DNA from 2 places in the Actinomadura sp. NAK00032 genome. Region 2 is predicted to be linked to the other one. Evidence: riboswitches for the same ligand, from Rfam matches in the RefSeq annotation. Region 2 holds a riboswitch; the other holds the start of a gene.

Region 1 (10,387 bases), 2.5 Mb from region 2:
TCGACCGGCTGCTGGCCCTGCCGCAGGTGCACCTGATCGTGGACGGCTACAACGTCACGAAGACCGGCTACGGGGAGCTGCCGCTGTCGGACCAGCGCAGCCGGCTGGTGTCCGGGCTCGGCGGGCTGGCCGCGCAGACCCGCGCCGAGGTGACCTGCGTGTTCGACGGCGCGGAGCTGGACGCGCCGGTGGCGATCGCGGCGCCGCGCGGCGTCCGGGTGAAGTTCAGCGCCCCGGGGCAGACCGCGGACGAGCTGATCGGCGAGCTGGTGCAGGCCGAGCCGCCGGGCCGTCCCGTGGTGGTGGTGTCCTCGGACCGGGAGGTCGCCGACGCGGCCCGGCGCGCCGACGCGCGGCCGTGCCCGTCGACGCTGCTGCTGCGCCGGCTCGGCCGGTCCTGACCGGGCGCCGCCGGTTAAGGACGGTTTAAGGCCGCGATAAGGGACGGGTCGCAATCCGTGATCTTGTCGCCACGGAAAGTGGACGTTGCCTGTCGATCTCCATCAAAGAGTGACGAATCGGTTGTGACGGTTGTTGCCCATCGCTAATGTCGTCCGCTGACGTCGTGGACGAGAGGGGCGAAACCGACCGTGGCCAAAGATCTCATCGGGGCACCGGCACGCGAGCGTGACCGGAGGGGCGGCCCCGCGAGCAGAGGCGCCTCCCGCCGCCTGGCGGCCGCCGCCTGCCTGACCGTGACCGCCGCCCTGGTCTCCCCCCCGGTGGTGGCGCACGCCGACCCCAGGCCGACCAAGGCCCAGGCGCAGAAGAAGCTCGAGAAGCTCACCGAGCAGTTCGACCAGGAAGTCGAGAAGTACAACCAGAACCGCGAGAAGCTCAAGGTCGCGAAGAAGAAGTACGAAACGGCGAACAAGGCGAGCAAGGAGGAGCAGGCCACCTTCGAGCAGCAGCGCTCCAAGATCGCCCAGATGGCGGCCGCCGCCTACAAGAACGGCGACTCCACGGACGTGACGGGCTTCGTGGGCAGCAAGGACCCGCAGTCGATCCTCGACCAGGCGGCCGTCTTCTCCCACCTGTCGCACGAGCGCAGCTCCCAGCTCACCCAGTTCCTCGCCACCGCGCAGCGCCTGCGCCGCGAGCAGTCGCAGGCCAAGGCCGCCTACGACGAGATGAAGCAGAAGCAGGCGGAGATCAAGAAGAAGAGGGCCGAGCTCGACAAGAAGGTCGAGAAGCAGAAGGCGCTGGTCCGGCGGCTCGGCGGCGGTTCGTCGTCCTCCGGCGGTTCGTCGTCCTCCGGCGGCGGGGCGACCGGCGGCACCTACAACGGCCCGGCGAGCGGCGCCCCGCGCGCGGCGCTGGACTTCGCCTACGCCCAGCTCGGCAAGCCGTACCAGTACGGCGCCGAGGGCCCGGGCTCCTACGACTGCTCCGGCCTGACCATGAAGGCGTGGGCCGCGGCGGGCGTCGGCATCACCCGCACCACCAACTCCCAGTACGCCGCCACCAAGCGGGTGGCCAAGAGCAACCTGCAGCCGGGCGACCTGGTCTTCTTCAGCAGCCTCGGCCACGTCGGCATGTACGTGGGCAACGGCAAGATGATCCACGCCCCGCGCACCGGCAAGAACGTTGAGATCGTCAGCATCACCTCGGGCTACTACCTGAACAACTACTACGGCGCCGGACGCCCCTGAGGCGTCCCTCCGCGCCCCCGCCGAGGGGCCGCGGAACGGCTCCCCCCGACAACGGACCAGGCTTGACCTGGTCCGTTGTTAATTTTGGGGGGGTTTGCCTTCTCTTGGGGCTTTGGTACCTTGTCCTCACCCATCGGCGCCCTCCAGGCGCCGTGGCCACGCGACGCCCACCAGGCGCCGCGGCCCCGCGCGGCGCGTCAGTCAGCCGCGCGACGGCGGCGCGAGCCACGCGCCGCTCCCCCCTCGGGACGGCACGGCCCACGCGCCGTCCCCGCGGCACCCGCGGGGTGCCGCAGCGGTCCGCACGCGGACCGCGGCCGGCCCGGCCCACCGTGCGCACGCCCGCAGCGGCATGGCGCTGAGAGCGCGGCCACGGCGGTCCCTCGGGGCCAGCCTCCCCGGACGTCCCCCGGCAACGGGCCCGACGTCCGTGCACAACATCAGGCGCCGCTCGTTCGCACGCGGGAGACAGGTCCCGCGCCGGGCCCCATCTCGCCCCCAGGAGCGCAGCGGCAGCGCCGAATCCGCGCAGCGCGGAACCGGGGAACCACATCGCCGGAGTCCGGGAGTCCTCCCGGACGGGCATTCCGGCACCCGGGGTGAATCGGTGCGTCTCTCCCGGCCCCGTTCCGGTGGAGCCCGCCGTAGGGCCAGCTTCCTCGCCCGAACCCGTCAGCTAACCCGGTAGGCGTCTGGAAGAGCGAAGGAGAGATTCCGCAGCGTTGCCTGGGCGTGGCCGCCCATCATGCGGCCACGCCCGGACCCCCTGCGCTCCGCGGGCCCCGCCCGCCGAGCGCTCCCCATCCGAACCGGCGTGCCCGCAACGGGCACGCCACCGCCGAGTCCGCGGCCGCGCCAGCGCGCCGGACGCGGAGCCGGGGACCCATCCAGTCCCTTCACATCGGGGTGAATCGGCCTGCCCAAGGGCGGCCGTAGGGCGGCTTCCACGCCCGAACCCGTCAGCTAACCCGGTAGGCGGCATGGAAGTCGAGGAGACCCCCCGTGCCAGGCGCACATCGCAAGAAGATCCCGGGCAAGCACCGCAAGGCGAGCCCTCTTTCCCTCCCGTGGCGGACGACCGGCGGCGTCCTCGTCGGCGCCGCCGTACTCGGCACCGCCGCGGTGACCGCCCAGGCGTCCGTCCTGCCGTTCGGCTCCGCCCCCGCGGCGACCACGGCGGCCGACGCCGCCGTCGCCAAGAAGGCGGACAAGGGCTCGTCCGGAAACTCGTCCAAGGACGCCTCCAAGCGCGGGCGGAGCAAGGCGGCCACGACGCCGAAGCCGTCCGCGCCGTCCCCCGGCAAGAGCGCGAAGGCCGAGCCGGAGCCGGCCGCCGCCGGGAAGCGGGCCTCGGCCTCGCGTCCCACCGCCGCGCAGGCCATCGAACTCGCCCGGTCCCAGGTCGGCGTCAAGGAGGACGGCGGCGGCGAGACCAAGTTCCAGCAGTGGTACATGAGCACGTCCCGCGCGCAGCAGACCCTCGCCCGCGACGGCGGCTCCCTCGGCGGCTACAGCGACGCGAACTGGTGCGACATGTTCGTCTCCTGGGTCGGCGAGCAGATCGGCTTCACCGACCAGATCGGCAGCGACGCCTGGACGGTCGCCCACGCCCGCTGGTTCCAGGAGCACGGCCGCTGGGGCACCGAGCCCAGGCCGGGCGCGATCGTCTTCTTCGCCTGGGACGGCGGCAAGAAGGTCACCGACATCCGGCACGTCGGCATGGTGATCAAGAAGGCCGGCGAGGGCACCGTCCAGACCGTCGAGGGCAACACCGGCAACGCCGTCCAGGTCAAGGTGCGCTCGGCCAGTGACATCGTCGGCTACGGATACCCCGACTACAAGTCGTGACGGCCTCCCCGGCGGCGCGGGCTGCATAGGATCGCGCGCATGGAGGACGCTCGGGACCACGACCCGGAGCGGGACGCCCCCGAGCGGGACGCCTCGCGGCGCGGCGGTCCCGTCACGCGGCGCAGGGCCCTGGTCCTCGGCGCGGGCGGGACCGCCGCGCTGCTCGCGGGCGGCGGCGCCCTCCTCGGCGCGCGGGCCGGCGCCGGCGCGGCACCGGCGGCCCGCGCGGCCCGCGGCGGCGGGTCGCGCGCGGCCGGGCCCTTCAGCCTCGACGCCGCCGGGACCGTCCTCGCCAACCGCGCCCGGGCCGTGCGGACCGGCGACCGCTTCGCCTTCCTCGCCACCGTCGGGGAGGCGCCCAGGACGTTCCAGGACGCCCAGTCCCGCATGTACGACAACCTCCGCCGGCTGCCCCTCGAAGGCTGGGAGGAGCGCGCCGTCAACGTCCAGGCCGCGGCCGAGGACGGCGCCGTCCTCCGCGTGGAGGTGCGCTACCGGCTGCGGGGCTTCGACAAGGGCCACGTCGCCCGCACCCGCTACCTCGCGATGGCCCCGGGCTCCGGCACCTGGACGATCGCCGGGGACGGGACGTCCCACGGCCTCACCGACGACGCCGACATCTGGGACGGCGGGCCCCTCACCGTGGTCAAGGGCCGCAGCAGCCTCGTCATCGGCGACACGACGGGCCTCGACGGCATCGCCGCCCGCCTGGACGCCGCCGTACCGGTCGTCACCGGCGTCGTCGGCCGCGGCTGGGCGCAGCGGGTCGTCGCACTGGTCCCCGCCGACGCGGGCCTGGCGTCCGCGCTCGCGGGCCCCGGGCAGAGCCTCGGCGAGATCGCCGCGCTCGCCACGGTCGCGCCGGCGGGCGGCACCGGCCGCGGCGAGGACCGCGTCATCGTCTCCCCCGGCACCTTCGGCCGCCTCAACGGCCTCGGGCGCGACGTCGTCCTCACGCACGAGTTGACCCATGTCGCCACCGGCGGCGCCCGGGACCGGCGGACCCCGCTGTGGCTGATCGAGGGCTTCGCCGACTACGTCGGCTACCGGCGCGTCAAGATCGGCGTCCGGTCGGCGGCCGGCGAGCTGCGCCGCGAGGTCGCCGCCGGGCGGCTGCCCGCCGCCCTCCCGGCGCCGGCCGCCTTCGCGGGCGGCTCCCCGCGGCTCTCCCAGGCCTACCAGGAGTCCTGGCTCGCCTGCCGGATGGTCGCCGACCGGTACGGTGAGGCGACGCTCGTCCGGCTCTACCGGGCCGCCGGGCGCGTCCCGGAGGCCGCCGCGCTGCGCGACGTGCTCGGCCTCACCCGGGACCGCTTCACCGCCCTGTGGCGCGATTACGTGAAGAAGGAGCTCGCATGAGTGAGCGAAGCGAAGCGGGGGGCGTGGGGGGTCGACCCCCCACAGAAGACACGAGTGAGCGAAGCGAGGCGGGGGGCGTGGGGGCCGTTGAGGTGGCGGGGAGCCGCGTTGAGCGGGACTCGGCCGGGGCCGGGATGCGGGGGGCTCGGGTCGCGGCGGGGGTCGCCGCTCTGGTGCTGTTCGCGGCCGTGGCGGCCGTGCTCGCGCTGACCACGCCGTGGAACCCGCTGCCGGGGCACGTGCCCGGCGGGCATGTGCGGGCCGACCCGGCGCTCGACTTCTCCCCCGCCGAGATCGCGCGGTCCAGGGCGTTCGACTCGGCCGTGAACCCGCCCGCCTACGCGGGGCTGCTGGTGGGGCTCGCGGTGGTCCTCGTGCTCGGCCTCACCCCGCTCGGCGCGCGCCTCGTCGGCCGGGTCACCGCCCGCACCCGGCGCCGTCCCCTCAAGATCGCGCTCGCGGCGGTCGTGCTCGTCGCCGTGCTGCGCGTCGCCGGGCTGCCGTTCGACATCTGGGGCGAGTCGGTGCTGCGCCGGTACGGGCTGTCGACGCAGAGCTGGCCCGCGTGGCTGGTCGACCAGCTGAAGTCCCTCGGCGTCACCTGCGTCATCTACACGGTCGCGCTGCTGCTCCTGTACGCGGTGGTGCGCCGGTTCCCGCGCTACTGGTGGACGGGCGCCGCCGCCGGCGGGTTCGCGCTCGTCGTGCTCGTGTCGTTCATCTACCCGATCGCCGTCGAGCCGGTCTTCAACAAGTTCCACTCGCTGCCGCAGGGGCAGCTGCGCAGCGACCTGCTCGCGATGGCGAAGCGGGACGGTGTGCCGGTGAAGGACGTCCTGGTCGCCGACGCCTCCCGGCGGACGACGTCGCTGAACGCCTACGTGTCGGGGTTCGGCTCCACGCGGCGGATCGTCCTATACGACACGCTGCTGAAGTCGCCGCGCCCGCGGATCGAGTCGATCGTCGGGCACGAGCTCGGCCACGCGAAGCGCCGTGACGTCCTGTGGGGCACGCTGGTGGGCGCGCTGGGCGTGGCCGGGGCGCTGTGCCTGCTGTACCTCCTGATGACCTCTCCGCGGCTCCTGCGGCGTGCCGGGGTCGATCCCGGCGGCCCGCCCGGGGCCGCCTCCCGCGGGCGGGCGGCGGCGGACCCGCGCACCGTCGCGCTGGTGCTCGCGCTCGTCGCCGCCGGGACGCAGGTCTCCGCCCCCGTCCAGAACCTGGTCAGCCGGCGCATCGAGGCCCGCGCGGACGCGCACGCCCTCCAGCTCACCCGCGACCCGGCGACGTTCGTGTCGATGCAGCACGAGCTGTCGGTGCGCAACATCTCCGATCTGAGCCCCGACGCCCTGGAGCGCCTCCTGTGGATGACGCACCCGGCGGGGCCGGACCGGATCGCGATGGCCCGCGACTGGGCCCGGATGAACCGCGTCCCGGTCCCGCCTCCGCTGCGCTGAGCGGGCGTCAGTTCCCCTCGGCGCCCTGCTTCTGCGGCGCCTTCTGCTGCGAGCCCTGCCCCTGCCGCGCGGACAGGGTCGCCGCGTCAGGGCGCGGCGCGGTCGTCACCGGCCGCTTCAGCGCGCCGCCCTTCACCCAGTCGTTCCAGCCGACCTGCCAGAAGCCCCAGCCGTTGTCGGGCTCCAGCTTCCGGCTGGTGCCCGTCACCTCGACCGGGTCGCCGCGGTAGCTGAGGTTGTAGAACCACTTGGCGTTGGACGGGCTGATGTTGATGCACCCGTGGCTGACGTTCTCGCTCCCCTGGGAGCCGACCGACCACGGCGCGCTGTGCACGTACTCGCCGCTGTTGGAGATGCGCACGGCCTTGTACACGGTCAGGCTGTAGCCGCCGGGGCTTCCGGGGCTGACGCCCATCCACTCCGACGTCATGACGGTGGGGTCCTCCTTGGCCATCGTCAGGTGGACGCCGTTGGTGGTGGTGTACTTGCGGGACCCGCCGCGGCCCATGCTGGTCGGGATGGTCTTGACCTTCTTGCCGTTGACCTTGACGACCATCTTGTGGCTGTCCTCGCCCGCGGTGGACACGTGCGAATCGCCGATCTTGAAGTCGACGGCGTAGTTCTTGCCGCCGTAGACGTCCCCGCCGGTGCGCACGCCGGCCAGGTGCGCCCGGAACCTCACGTTCGTGTGGGCGGGCCAGTACTGCTTGGTGCGGAACACGACCTGCTGGTCGCCGAACCAGTGCCAGGCGCCCTCGACGGTCCGGTCCGCCGTGACCTCCAGCGCCCGCTCGACCGCCGCCCGGTCCTTCACCGGCTCCTCGAAGTTCATGATGATCGGGATGCCGACCCCGACCGTCTCCTTGTTGTAGGGCGCCTCGACCGTCACGCCGTTCGTCTTGGCGGCCTCGGCCGTGGTGAAGCGGCTGGACACCGTGCGGGTCCGGCCGTCCTCGCCGAGCGCCGTCGCGGCGACCGTGTAGGTCTTCCCCGGCTCCAGCGACCAGCGCGACCGCCACTGCGTCCGGTCGGCGCTGAGGTCCCCCTCGACATCGCCCTTCCCGGTCGACACCGTGACGCTCTCGATCGTGCCGCTGTGCGCCCGGACGTCGATCTGGCTGTCCGGCTTGAGCTTGCCGCCGCCGCTCACCGGTGAGACCGCGAGCCGTACCGCGTCCGCGGCCTCCGGCTCGCCGCCCGAGCACGCCGCGGCCCCCGCCACGACGCTCGCGCCGACGAGCACGGCGGCAGTGCGCCGGCCCCGCTCCCCCGGTCCTGAGCCACCCACCCGCATGTGGACCCCCCGGTCGTCCTCCTGGGCGATCGGTCCGCCTTGCCCAGCCCGGTGGCTGGAACGGCGCCCAGTATGTGAAAGGGCCGGTACCCGCTAAAAAGCGGACACCGGCCCCCGATGGGAGTCTTTTACCGACTAGTGGGCGAAATGACCCCGGTAGTACTCGAAGACGAGACCGATGGTGGTCAGGATCGCGCTGGCCACGCCGAGGATCACCAGCCACCAGCCGAACACGATGCCGAGCGCCACCGCCGAGGCCGACAGCGCGACCCACAGCGGCCACCAGCTGTGCGGGCTGAAGAAGCCCAGCTCACCGGCCGCGTCCGCGATCTCGCCCTGCGGGTCGTCCTCGAACAGCGGGCCCGAGTTCGCCCGCTCCAGGCGGCGGATCGTGAAGTGGACGTAGAAACCGATCAGCCCGGCGAGGCCGACCGCGAGGCCGAGCGCCGTCGTGCCCGTCCAGTCCTTGGACCAGAGCCAGTACACGACGTCGGTCGCGAGGAAGAAGACCGCGCAGCCGTAGAACATGAACGCCTGGACGCGCATCGGCTACTCCCCCTTCGCCCCGGCGAGCTCGCCCTTGGCACCCACGTGCGGGTGGTGCAGGTCGAACGCCGGCCGCTCGGAACGGATCTTCGGGATCGAGTTGAAGTTGTGCCGCGGCGGCGGGCAGGACGTCGCCCACTCCAGCGAGTTGGCGTAGCCCCACGGGTCGTCGACCTCGACCTTCTTGCCCTTCTTCCACGTGATGTAGACGTTGTAGAAGAACGGCAGCATCGAGGCGCCCAGGATGAACGAGAAGATCGTCGAGATCTCGTTCAGCCCGTGGAACTCGGCGGCGTAGTCGGCGTACCGGCGCGGCATGCCCGCCGCACCCAGCCAGTGCTGCACGAGGAACGTGCCGTGGAAGCCGATGAACAGCAGCCAGAAGTGCACGTGGCCGAGCTTGTCGTTGAGCATCTTGCCGGTCCACTTCGGCCACCAGAAGTAGAAGCCCGCGAACATCGCGAACACCACGGTGCCGAAGACGACGTAGTGGAAGTGCGCCACCACGAAGTAGGAGTCCGACAGCTGGAAGTCCATCGGCGGGGACGCCAGGATGACGCCGGTCAGACCGCCGAACAGGAACGTCACCAGGAAGCCCAGCGACCACAGCATCGGCGATTCGAACGTCAGTTGTCCTCGCCAGATCGTCCCCACCCAGTTGAAGAACTTCACCCCCGTGGGCACGGCGATGAGGAACGACATGAAGGAGAAGAACGGCAGCAGGACCTGGCCGGTCACGAACATGTGGTGCGCCCACACCGTGATGGAGAGGCCGGTGATGCTGATGGTCGCGAAGACCAGGCCGATGTAGCCGAAGACCGGCTTGCGGCTGAACACCGGGAGGATCTCCGTCACGATGCCGAAGAAGGGCAACGCGATGATGTAGACCTCCGGATGCCCGAAGAACCAGAACAGGTGCTGCCATAGCAGCGCGCCGCCGTGCGCGGCGTCGAAGATGTGCGCGCCCAGCTTGCGGTCGGCCTCCAGGGCCAGCAGCGCGGCGGCGAGGACCGGGAACGCCAGCAGGACCAGGATGGAGGTCAGCAGGACGTTCCAGGTGAAGATCGGCATCCGGAACATCGTCATGCCCGGCGCGCGCATGCACAGGATCGTGGTGATGAAGTTGACCGCGCCCATGATGGTGCCGAAACCCGACATCGCCAGGCCCATCACCCACATGTCGCCGCCGATGCCCGGCGAGCGGACCGCGTCCGACAGCGGGGCGTAGGCGAACCATCCGAAGCTGGCCGCGCCGCCCGGGGTCAGGAAGCCCGCGATGACGATCAGGCTGCCGAACAGGAACAGCCAGTACGCCAGCATGTTCAGCCGCGGGAACGCCACGTCCGGGGCGCCGATCTGCAGCGGCATGATCACGTTGGTGAAGCCCGCGAACAGCGGCGTCGCGAACATCAGCAGCATGATCGTGCCGTGCATGGTGAACAGCTGGTTGTACTGCTCGTTGCTGACGACCTGCAGTCCCGGCTCGAACAGCTCGGCGCGGATGAGCAGCGCGAGCACGCCGCCGAACAGGAACATGAAGAACGAGGTGATCAGGTAGAGGTAGCCGATCACCTTGTGGTCGGTGGACGACATCCAGGAGGCGATGAGGCGCCCCTTGCTCGTCCGCGGCGCGGCGATCGGCGCGCTCGGGGCGTGACTCGTCGCGGTCACTTCCCACCTCCCGCGGCCAGTGCTTGCTTCGAATCTGCGATGAACTTGTCGTACTGCTCCGGCGTCACGACACGCAGCTGGAACAGCATCTTGCTGTGGTCGACGCCGCAGAGTTCGGCGCAGCGGCCCTCATAGGTGCCGAGCTTGTTCGCCGTGAACTCGAACTCGTTGGTGTACCCCGGCATGACGTCCTTCTTGTAGATCAGCGCGGGGACCCAGAACGAGTGGATGACGTCGTTGGAGTGCAGCTTCACCCGGACGGTCTTGCCGGCGGGGATCGTCATGACCGGCTTGCCCGGAGCGGGCCCGTTGGGGGCCACCGGCACGCCGGTGACGGTGGCGACGGTCTTGCCGCTCTCCTTGTAGTCGAACTGCCAGCTCCACTGGTACGCCGTCACGTCGACGACCACCGCGGGATTGTCGGTGGTCTTCTCGACGAAGTTCTCGTCGCGTGCGGTGAAGTAGAACAGGACCGCGATGATGACGAACGGGACCGCCGTATAGAGGATCTCGATCGGCATGTTGTAGCGGACCTGCGGCGGCAGGTCGTCGGAGCGCTT
Region 2 (10,387 bases):
TTGAGCAGCGGCCAGACGTCGTCCTCGGACGCGAAGTCCGCCTCGGTCTCATGCGGTTTGAGCGGGATCTCCCAGCGGTGGTTGCCGGCGGACAGCGCGATGTCGACGACCGGGCGCTCCTTGTCCGACCAGAAGGTGAGGAAGTCGCGGTCGGGCCACCAGCGTTTGGCCCGGCAGTCGATGACGATCCACTGCGCGTCGAGGGTGTCGCCGAGCAGCCGGCACCCGATCATGTCCCGGGCCGCGCTGCTGCCGCCGTCGGCGGCGATCACGTAGCGGGCGCGCACGGTGCGCGCCTCGCCCGTCGCGGCGTCCGTGCCCGTCACCGTGACGCCGTCCGCGTCCTGCTCCAGCCCGGTCGCCTCGACGCCGTACCGGACGTCGATCAGATCGCCGTACTCCGCCGCGCAGGCGCGGAGCTCGTTCTCCATGAGCGGCTGGTAGATGTTGTAGAAGCGCGGCTCGGCGCCCAGCACCGACGGCGGGTGCTCGACCCGCATGATCTCCGTGCCGTCGTAGGTCACCCAGCGCAGCGCGCGCTGCGGCTCGACCACCCGGGTGATCCGCTCGTCGATGCCGAGGCTCTGGAAGATCCGCATCGTCCAGTCGTTGACGGTGACGGCGCGGGCGCGCGGGTAGATGTCGCGGTCCCGCTCGAACGCGATGACCGACGCTCCGTGTTTCGCCAGGGTGAGCGCAGCGGTCACACCGGTGGGGCCGTATCCGACAATCGCGACATCCACGTCGAAATGCTGGGTCATGCGGGCTCCGAGAGGGCGCAGTTTTGTACCGATCGTTCGGTACAAGCATGACCACTGTCACATGGGGACGCCGACGCGTCCAAACTTTTCCGCAGTGCAGAACCGGACATACCGGGCAGCCGCCGCGCGGCTCTATGCTTCAACCCGTGGCGGACGAGAAGAACAACAACCGTCGTGGCCGCAGGTCACGGGAGGAGATCCTGGACGCCGCCTCCCGGATCATGGCGGAGCGCGGCTACGCCGCCACCTCGCTCTCGGTGCTGAGCCGGGAGACCGGCCTCCCGAAGAGCGCGGTCTACCACCACTTCCAGTCGAAGGCCGGGCTGCTGTCCGCGGTCATGGCGCGCGGCGCCTACGACTTCTACTCGGCGATGCGCGACGCGCAGGCGGGCGGCCCTGAGGGAGACACCGCCCGCGAGCGGCTCACCTGGTACCTCCTGCGCACCGGCGAGGCCTTCGCGGCCCGTCCCGACTTCCTGCGCCTGCACCTGATCCTGATCATGAGCGCGGAGGCCGCCGAGGCCGAGGTGGACGCCATCATCGAGCAGGTGCGGCGCGACGGCCGCGCCCACATGAACATGATGATCGCCGCGTCCTTCGCCGCCGAGGGCCCGGAGATCGCCCAGGCCGTCGCGGACGAACTGGACTACTTCGGCATCGCCGGATTCGACGGCGCCTTCGTCGCCTCACAGGCCGACCCCGCCCGCGACCTCGCCGGCCAGATGGCCCTGCTCGCCGAGGCCATGGCCGCCCTGGGCGAGGCAAGAGCGGCCACCTTGCGGCTCAGGCCCGCATCCCCTGCTCAAGAGCAGACGCCGCACCCTTGAGCGTCGCCACCAGCCGCGGCAGCTCCTCCTTGCCGTAGCGGACGCTGGGCATGGAGACCGAAAGCCCCGCGACGGCCGCCCCGTCTGGACCGCGCACCGGCACACCGACCGCGACGAGCCCGCGTTCCGAACGCCCGTTGTTGAGCGCGAACCCATTACGCCGCACGCGCTCCAGCTCAGCCGGATCCGGCCGGTCGCCGTCCTGCTCGCCGGCGTAGAGGGCCGCCAGCTCGTCCGGCCGCAGCTCGGCGAGCAGCAAGAGGCCGCCGGTGGTGCGATGCGCGGGGAAGACCATGCCCTCGCGCGAACCGACCCGCAGCGCCTGCGACGACTCGACACTCGCGATGAACCGCGCCGTCCGTCCAGTCCGCACAGTCAGGTTGGCGGACTCGTCGAGCACGTCGACCAGCCTCCGCAGATGCGGCAACCCGGCGGCCCGCAGCCGCGACGCGGCCGACTGGGAGTGGGCCGCCAGCTCCAGCACGGGCCCGACCCGGTAGGACCGATCCGCGTCCTGCACGGCGAAGTCCCGGTAGACGAGCATCGCCAGCAACCGATGCGCGGTGGACACCGCGACCCCGAGCCGCCCCGCCACCTCGGTGACGGTCATGGGCCCTTCCAACTGAAGCATCGCCGCGATCCGCAACGCGTTGTCCACACTCGCCACGGCATACGGAGGCGGGGTCTTCAACGGCTTGTCCACGGGCCCCCTCCCGCATCCGGAATCCCGTCAAACTCCCAAGTCAACCGCCATGCTACGACCCCAAACCCCCTGCAATCCCCCACCCCAACCAGGCAGCCCGGAGGCTGACATGGCCCCAACATGCCAAGAGACGGCCGGAGCAAACGACGCCCACCAGAACCTCGCCAACGGCGCAGGGTGGAGTGGGATGCCCACCAGAACCTTGCCTAGGGAGAGAGGGAACTGACGACGTCCACCAAGACCTTGCCTAGGGGTGGGTGGACTGGGGGACGTCTACCAGGATCTTGCCGACGGCGCGGTTTTCCAGCGCTCGGTGGGCTTCGGCAGTGCGGGCGAGGGGGAAACGCAGCAGCGGCAGGCCGTGCTCCTCACCTACCGGCAGGGCGTTGTCGCGGACGGCGGCGGCGACGTCTTCGGCGGCTGCGGCGCGCACATCCTGGCCGGCCGTGTAGAGCACCAGGAATTGGAAGCGCGTGTTCAGCACCATGTTCTGCACCACGTCGACATTCACCGGCTGGCCACCGTCGTTGGCGTACGTCGAGATCGTGCCGCGCGTGCGCAGGACGGCCAAGTCCAGAGCGAGGTTCGCGCCGAGCGCCACCTCGGCGACGATGTCGACGCCATCCGGGGCGATCTCGCGGATCGCGGCGGCCGGATCGCCCTCGCGGTAGTTGACCACGTGGTGCGCACCGGCGGCGGTGGCGAGCCGGGCCTTCTCCGGGCCGCTGACCGTGCTGACCACGGTGGCGCCCGCCCAGCGGGCGAGCTGGATCACCGCGTGCCCGACCGCCCCGGCACCGCCCGCGGCGAGCACCACCCGGCCGTCCAGCGCACCGGGCCGCAGGCGGCGCGGGCCGTCCTCGGCCACGGTGAGCGCGCGGTGCGCCGTGAGCGCGGGGACGCCGAGCGCCGCGCCGGCGTCGAACGCGACCCCGCCGGGCAGGGGGACGGCCTGCTCGGCGGGCACGACAGTGAACTCGGCGGCGGTGCCGGTGGGCCGCCCAGCGGCGGCCATGAACAGCCAGACCCGCTGCCCGACCCGGCTCCCGTCGACTTCGGCGCCGACGGCGTCGATCACACCGGCTCCATCCAGATGGGGTGTGACCTCGGGGAACTTCATGGGGGCACCGGAGCGGGCCTGCCAGTCGGCCGGGTTGACCCCGGACACGGCGACCCGGACACGCACCTCGCCGGGTCCGGGCACGGGCACATCGCGGTCAACGAGGTGGAGGACGTCCGGGCCACCGTTGGCGCGATAGACGATCGCCTTCACGCCTCCTCCATGGCATCGGAGCCGCCGTTGGCGCGGCAGATGATCGCTCCCATGGTCATCCGGCCTGGCCGATCGGGACTTCGCTGGAGCGGGATTCGATGGCGTCGAGAGCGGCGCGGGTGGCCTGGTCGAAGGCGATCTGACCGACCGCCATGTTGGCCTCCAGATGGGCGGGGTCGGCGGTGCCGGGGATGAGCAGCACGTTGGGGGCGTGGTGCAGCAGCCAGGCGAGGCCGACCTGCGACGGCGTGACGCCCAGCGACACGGCCGCGGCGTGGACGGCCGGCTCCTCGGTGACCTTGGGAAGGCCGGGGAAGGCCCCGCCGAGCGGGAAGAACGGCACCCACGCGATGCCCTCGGACGTGCAGAGACTCAGCATGGCCTCGTCGTCACGGGAGACGACGCTGTAGGCGTTCTGCACGCAGACGATGCCCGCCGGCAGGGCGCGGCGCAGGTTGGCGAGGCTGACACTGCTCAGGCCGATCGCGCCGATCTTGCCTTCGTCGCGGAGAGCGGTCATGACCGCGAGCTGGTCGTCGAGGTCGACCACCTGGTCCCCGGTGGGACGCAGCCCGGGGCCGGTGTCGAGGCGCCGGAGGTTGACCACGGGGAGCCGCTCGACGCCGAGGCCGCGCAGGTTCTCCTCCACGCTCGCCCGCAGTTGCTCGGGCCGCTGCGCGAGCCGCAGCGGCAGGCGTCCGTCGGGGTCGGGAGCGGCGCCGACCTTGGTGACGACCAGCACGCCGTCCTCCGGGCGCAGGGCTTCGCGGATCACGGCGTTGGCGAAGCCGAAGCCGTAGAAGTCGGCGGTGTCCACGTGGTCCACGCCCAGCTCGACCGCGCGGCGCAGCAGCGCGACGGCGTCGCCGGGGCTGCTGCGCAGGCGGTCGAGCTGGGCCGCGCCGTAACCGACGCGGGACACGGTGCGTCCCGCGAACGACGCGGTCGCAGTGCTGAGCGCACGTCCATCCGGTGTCTCCATGCCCTGCACCGTACGAACATCAAATGACAGATGTCAATATCTGTCACTCGAACTATCAGTGACAGACTGACAGACTTTGACATCCGTCAGCGCGTTGCCGTACGTTCGCGCCCGTAGAGGCACGGGGAGATCTGATGCGCGGAGGCCCGCTCAACGCGGAGACGATCGTGTCGGCCACCGAAGAGGTGCTGCGCCGCCACGGTCCGGAGAAGACGACCGTGCTCGACGTCGCGCGGCTCCTAGGGGTGAGCCACGGCAGCGTGTACCGGCACTTCCCGTCCAAGGCAGCACTGCGCGAGGCCGTGATACGGCGCTGGCTCGATCGGGTGCGCGACCAGCTCACCGCGACGGTCCGAGCCTCGGGCCTGGCCCCGCCCGACCGGCTGCACCTCTTGCTCACCACCATGTTCGCCATGAAGTGGACGAAGGCACGGGAAGACCCGGAACTCTTCGCCACCTTCCGGGTGCTGGCGGCGGATCACAGCGCCGTCTCCTCCGCCCACGTCGACTTCCTCCTCGCCGAGGTCCGCGCCATCGTCGCCGACGGCATGACCACCGGCACCTTCACACCCGGCGACCCGGAAGCACTCGCGCGAGCCGTCCTCGACGCGACCACCCGCTTCCACGACCCGACCCACGCCGCAGAGTGGAACTCCCCCGAAACCGAAGCGCAGTCCGAGGCCGTCATCTCCCTGATCCTCACCGGCCTTCAATCCCACTAGCCCGCCGCAAGACTCAACTGCCCGGCACCAGAACCCCTGCCGGTCGCAGGTGACCGCGATCAACCGGCCCGCGTAACGGTCGGCCCCGCGCCCCGCCGGCGGCCGCCCCGAGGCCGCCCCCGGAGGCCGCCCCCGGAGGCCGTCCCGGAGACCGAATCGGCGGCCGACCCGCCGAACCGATCCGGCGGCCGATGCGCTCAGGACCAGGCGAACGACGATGACGCGCGCATCAGCCGGTCCCGGGCATGCGGGCTTGATGACCGTTTCTCAGGGCTGTTCTGGTGGTTGGGGGGTTGGTGTTTCTGGTTCGGACGCGGTTCGGGGGTTACATGGTGAAGGCTTCGATCAGGGTCCAGATGGCCAGGGCCGCCATGCACAGGCCGCCGATGCGCTGGACGGTCTTCAGCGGGACTCTGTTGGCGATGAAGCGGCCCGCCAGGAGGGCCAGGGCCGAGACCGACATCAGGGCGGCCGCCGAGCCGATCGCCGTGGGCAGCCATCCGTTGGTGGCGGCCAGGTTGGCGGTGGTGATCTGGGTCAGATCGCCCCATTCGCTGATGAACACGGCCGTGAAGGCGGCGACGTAGGACGGCCAGAACCGCGTGATGGCCTGGCCCGCCTTGTCGTCATCGTCGTCGTCGCCTCCGCCGCGCATCAGCATGATGGCGCCGAAGGCGAACAGGGCGGCCGACACGAGCTTGACGGCCATGCCCGGCAGCAGGCTGAGCAGGCTGCCGGCGCCCACGGCGATCGCGACGTGCACGATGAACGCCGTGGACGTGCCGAACCACACGTAGAGCGGACGCATGCGCGTGCCCATGGCCAGCGAGGCGAACATCGTCTTGTCGGGCAGCTCGGCGAGGAAGATCAAGCCGAAGGCGGTGAGGATCGCGAGCGGGTCCAGGGTCATGGGCGGTGCCTTCTGCCGGGGCCGGGCCGCGGACTTCGGCCGGCACCCTGGGCGGGCGACGGGAGGACCACTCGGCCCGGCACGATCGGACGGCCCGCACGGTCGTACGGGCCACGTCATGCCGTGGCCGAAGGTCTCGTCCACCCCGGTGCGGGGCCCGGTGGCCGGGACGTCCAAGGACGTCCAGCGTGTCGACCAGCGGTGTTACAGGACTACTCCCCTTCGCCGGGCCCAGTGTAGCCAAAACGTCCGGCAGGGCAATCGACCCGGTTCGGACGGCGGCGTCCCCGCCGCCCCGGGGACGCCGGTCCGCGGAGAGCGCGTCAGGCGACGCGGACGCCGCCGGCGAAGGACCGTCCGGCGATCGGGCTGATCTTGACGACGTCGCCGGTCTGCGGGGCGTGGACCATCTTGCCGCCGCCGATGTAGAGCCCCATGTGGTGCAGGTCGCTGTGGAAGAACACCAGGTCGCCGGGCCTGAGCTGGGACTCGGACACGTGCGTGCCCGCGTTGTACTGGGCGCCGGTGTAGTGCGGGAGGTTGATCCCGACCTGGGCGTAGGCGTACAGGGTCAGGCCGGAGCAGTCGAAGCCCTTGATGTTGGCGCCCTGCGCGGTGCCGTAGGACGGGCCGGACGCGGTGCCGCCGCCCCAGGAGTAGGGCACGCCGAGCTGGTTCAGCGCGGCCCGGACGGCGGTCATCGCCTTGGCCGAGGCGCCGGCGGGGTCCACGTCGGGGATGGGACCGCCGTTGCCGCGGATGGGGGTGCCGACACCGAGCTTGGCTTCGACCTTCTTGAGCCTGGTCTGGAGCTCCCGGCGCTTCTTCTTGGCCTCGTCGGTGAGTTCGCGCACCTGCTTCGCGCGCGCTTCGGCCGATTTGCGGGAGCGTTCGGCGGCCTGCATCGTCTGCAGCAGGTGGGCGACGCGGTCGCCGTCCTGGCGGGCGAAGTAGTTGAGCGTCGCCGATCGGTCCAGGACGCTCTGCGGGTCCTTAGCGGAGGCGAAGGCGACGGCAGGGTCGGCCGGGCCGTTCTTGTAGCTGTCCGCTGCGAGCTTGACGATCCTGGTGCGGGCGTCGTCCAGTGCCTTCTTCTGGCGGACGGCGTTGCCCTCGGCCACCTTGGCGGCGCGCTGGGCCTGCTTCAGCCGCTCCCGCAGCCCGTTGTACTGCTCGCTGAGCTTCTCGGCGTCGTCCGCGAGCTTCTTCTGCTGCGCGGTGAGTTCCCGGCGGGACGGCTCGGGCGCGGCGGACGCGGGCGCCGGTGCGAGGAGCGCCGCGGCCACGGCGGCCGATACCGCCCATGCCGTGACGGTTCGGGGGGTGCGGGTGCGGCGTTTCGGCGTGCCGATGACGGCAGCGCGTCGCTGCATGCGGTCGTCCTCCTCTGTGCCGCCTACCGGGTCAGCTGACGGGTTCGGGCCAGAGTCGCCCTACCGCCCCGCAGAGGGAGCGGATTCACCCCGGTGGAGATCGGGTCCCCGGTTCCGCGGCCGGTGGGCCGCAGGATTCGGCGTCGCCATCGCCGCCCCCGGCGGGGGCTCGTCACCATGGCTCCTACGCAGCGTAGGAGATAGCCGCTTCATTCGCCACTCAAGGCGCGGATTACGGCAAACACCCCAGCCGCATCAGCAGAGCACCGCCAGCCGGCCGACCGCAAGGGCGGCGCCAGTGAGCGGGCCCGCGACCGCCGCGCCCACGAACAGCGGCGCCACCACCCGGAACAGTCCACGCGGCTGCGCCGGTTCGCCGGATTCCAACCGCCGCAGGCGCGCCGCCAGTCCGTCCGCCCCCGAGCCCCCTACCGCGCCCAAGCCGCCGCCCCCGCCGAGTCCCACCCCCGAGGTGCCGAGCGGCCCGGGGGCGGGGAGGGGGCCGGTGGCCGATAGGGAGCCGGGGGTTGCGAGTGCGTTCGGGGTGAGTCTGCATAGGGCCTGGACGAGCGTTTGTGGTCCGTGGGTGCGCGCCGCTGTGTCGTCCGCTGCCATTTCCAGGAGCAGCGGTAGTCGTGCTCTGGCGCGGCGGACGGTCGGCAGCCACGGGAGCAGGGCATGTGCCACGTCCAAGACGAGCAGCAGTGCGTGGTGGCGCTGGCGGAGGTGGGCTCGCTCGTGGGCGAGGACGGCTCCGAGTTCGGCGGCGCTCAACACGTCCTGGGCTCTCGTACTGAGCACGATCGCGCGGCGGCGCGCGGACAGCGAGTAGGCCACGGGCGCCGGGTGGTCGAGTACGAGGACGTCCGCGTGGCCGGCGTGCTGCCGGGCGACCAGGTGCAGCATCTCCCAGTGCCGGCGGCGGTGCCGCAGGGCGCGGACCAGGCGCGACGCCCCGCGCGCCAGCCTCGCTCCGCAGGCGGTCAGCAGCACCAGGCTGGCACCGGCCGCCATGATCATCGCCTCGCTCCCGTGGTGGGGCAGGCAGTCGCGCAGCATCGTCAGCAGTCCGTGGGCGGGCCCCGGCGGCGAGATCAGCGCGACCGCGACGACTCCGGAACTGGCGATGACGGTGCCCGCGAGCGCGGCCGTCCAGCAGGCCACCGCCGTCCGGGGGCCGAGGGCGCCGCCCCGGATCCGGTCGAGGACCGGCCCGGCCAGGCACCCCAGCAGGGCCGCCGAGGCGATGAGCGCGCCGACCAGGAAGATCACGGGGTCATGCCTCGTCACCGTCGGACGTCCGGCGCCGCAGGGCGTCCAGCAGGTGGCGGGCGTCCTCGGCGGGGACGCTCTCGGCGAAGCGGGCGAGGATCGCGCCGTGGTCGGGGGCGTCGGTCAGCGCGTCCAGCATCAGCTCGACGGCGTACTCCTCCCGCGCGCGGGTCGGGCCGTAGCGGAAGGCCGTCCCGTCCTGGGTGCGCCGCAGGAGCCCCTTCTGTGCCAGGCGTTCGGCAACGGTCTGCACGGTGTTGTAGGCGAGCCCCTTGTCGGAGTCTTCGTTCAGCTTCGCCAGTAGTTCCCGTACCCGCAGTGGTTCGGGCGCCCTCCACAGGACGTCCATGATGGAGCGTTCGAGCGACCCGCCCAGTCCGGCCACGCGCTCACCTCCGTCCTGCCCACATTGTGCCGGAGCGACCGTGCGCCGGGTCAGTGGTGGTACTGGTGCACGACGGCGTGGCCCTTGCCGCGGCCGATCATCCACCGGTTGACCGGCGTGGTGACAATGAACGCGAGCAAGAAGGCCATGGCGAGCGCGCCCCAGAACAGGGGGTCCGCCAGGCCGGCCTCCATCGCGCCTGGGATCGCCACCATGGCCGCGTTGTCCAGCACCTCCATGACCGCGATCGAGACGGTGTCGGCGGCCAGTGCCACGCCGAACGCCGCGCGCAGCGTCAACCCCGCCTTGAGGACGCCGCGCATGGTCAGCGCGTAGCCGAAGACGAACGCGAGGAAGACCGCCAGGACGATCGTGGCCGCGTTCGACCACCCCAGCGCCGTCCCGATCACCATGCCGAGCACCTCGCCGATGGCGCAGCCGGTCAGGCAGTGCAGCGTCGCCTGAGCCGCCATCCCCCACGACACCGCCCCCGCCGCGCCGCCATGCCCGTCCCCGTGACCGCCTACATGTCCGCCGTGGCCGCCCGCATGGCCGCCTGAGGGACGGCCCTGCTCGTCTGCAGCGTGGTGGGTGTGGCCGGGTGGGTGCTGGTCGCTGTGGTGGGCGGGTCCTTCTCGGTCTTGGGCGGTCATTTCGGGGGTCTCCTTCGAGGGGTTCGGGAATTGGCGCGGGGCGCCGGGGGTTGCGTCGGGAACTATACCCCCCTAGGGTAAGCGCTCGCCGAATAGATACCCCCTAGGGGTAGGAGGAGGAGAGTCATGTCCGGACGTTCCGCACCGCCCGCCGCGCGCCGCTGGTGGGCGCTGGCACTGATCGCGACCGCTCAGTTCATGGTGATCATGGACACTTCGATCATCGGCGTGGCGCTGCCCCGCATCCAGGCTGACCTCGGCTTCTCGCAGGAGAACCTGTCCTGGGTGTTCAACGCCTACGTCGTCGGGTTCGGCGGCCTGCTGCTCCTCGGCGGCCGGCTGTCGGACCTGTTCGGCGCCCGCCGGCTGTTCTCCGCCGGATGGGTCGTCCTGCTCGCGGGGTCCGCCATGGCGGGCGCCGCCGGAAACGTCGGTGTGGAGCTGGCCGGACGGGCCGTCCAGGGCGTCGGCGCCGCGTTCATCGCGCCCGCCGCGCTGACCCTGCTGATGATGCTGTTCGGCTCCG

The links. Region 2 has a riboswitch for cyclic di-AMP ahead of HUT06_RS03095 (NlpC/P60 family protein). Riboswitches for the same ligand answer to the same signal wherever they lie in the genome.
Region 1: linked by a shared signal. The riboswitch ahead of HUT06_RS14810 (CHAP domain-containing protein) and the one ahead of HUT06_RS03095 (NlpC/P60 family protein) in region 2 are both predicted to bind cyclic di-AMP.

What each region holds. Positions count from the first base shown of each region.
Region 1 covers NZ_CP054932.1:3,145,939-3,156,325, reverse strand. Annotated here, with positions in the region: gene HUT06_RS14820 (NYN domain-containing protein) at 1-401, shown strand, start outside; gene HUT06_RS14815 (C40 family peptidase) at 591-1,652, shown strand; cyclic di-AMP (ydaO/yuaA leader) riboswitch at 2,159-2,358, shown strand; cyclic di-AMP (ydaO/yuaA leader) riboswitch at 2,504-2,646, shown strand; gene HUT06_RS14810 (CHAP domain-containing protein) at 2,655-3,500, shown strand; gene HUT06_RS14805 (hypothetical protein) at 3,540-4,859, shown strand; gene HUT06_RS14800 (M48 family metallopeptidase) at 4,937-6,316, shown strand; gene HUT06_RS14795 (Ig-like domain-containing protein) at 6,324-7,559, opposite strand; gene HUT06_RS14790 (cytochrome c oxidase subunit 4) at 7,746-8,156, opposite strand; gene ctaD (cytochrome c oxidase subunit I) at 8,160-9,749, opposite strand; gene coxB (cytochrome c oxidase subunit II) at 9,824-10,387, opposite strand, start outside.
Region 2 covers NZ_CP054932.1:621,750-632,136, reverse strand. Annotated here, with positions in the region: gene HUT06_RS03130 (bifunctional 3-(3-hydroxy-phenyl)propionate/3-hydroxycinnamic acid hydroxylase) at 1-761, opposite strand, end outside; gene HUT06_RS03125 (TetR/AcrR family transcriptional regulator) at 908-1,588, shown strand; gene HUT06_RS03120 (IclR family transcriptional regulator) at 1,545-2,246, opposite strand; gene HUT06_RS03115 (NADPH:quinone reductase) at 2,539-3,564, opposite strand; gene HUT06_RS03110 (aldo/keto reductase) at 3,620-4,546, opposite strand; gene HUT06_RS03105 (TetR family transcriptional regulator) at 4,681-5,268, shown strand; gene HUT06_RS03100 (TMEM165/GDT1 family protein) at 5,594-6,178, opposite strand; gene HUT06_RS03095 (NlpC/P60 family protein) at 6,502-7,551, opposite strand; cyclic di-AMP (ydaO/yuaA leader) riboswitch at 7,557-7,704, opposite strand; gene HUT06_RS03090 (M56 family metallopeptidase) at 7,807-8,841, opposite strand; gene HUT06_RS03085 (BlaI/MecI/CopY family transcriptional regulator) at 8,828-9,208, opposite strand; gene HUT06_RS03080 (DUF4396 domain-containing protein) at 9,259-9,861, opposite strand; gene HUT06_RS03075 (MFS transporter) at 9,988-10,387, shown strand, end outside.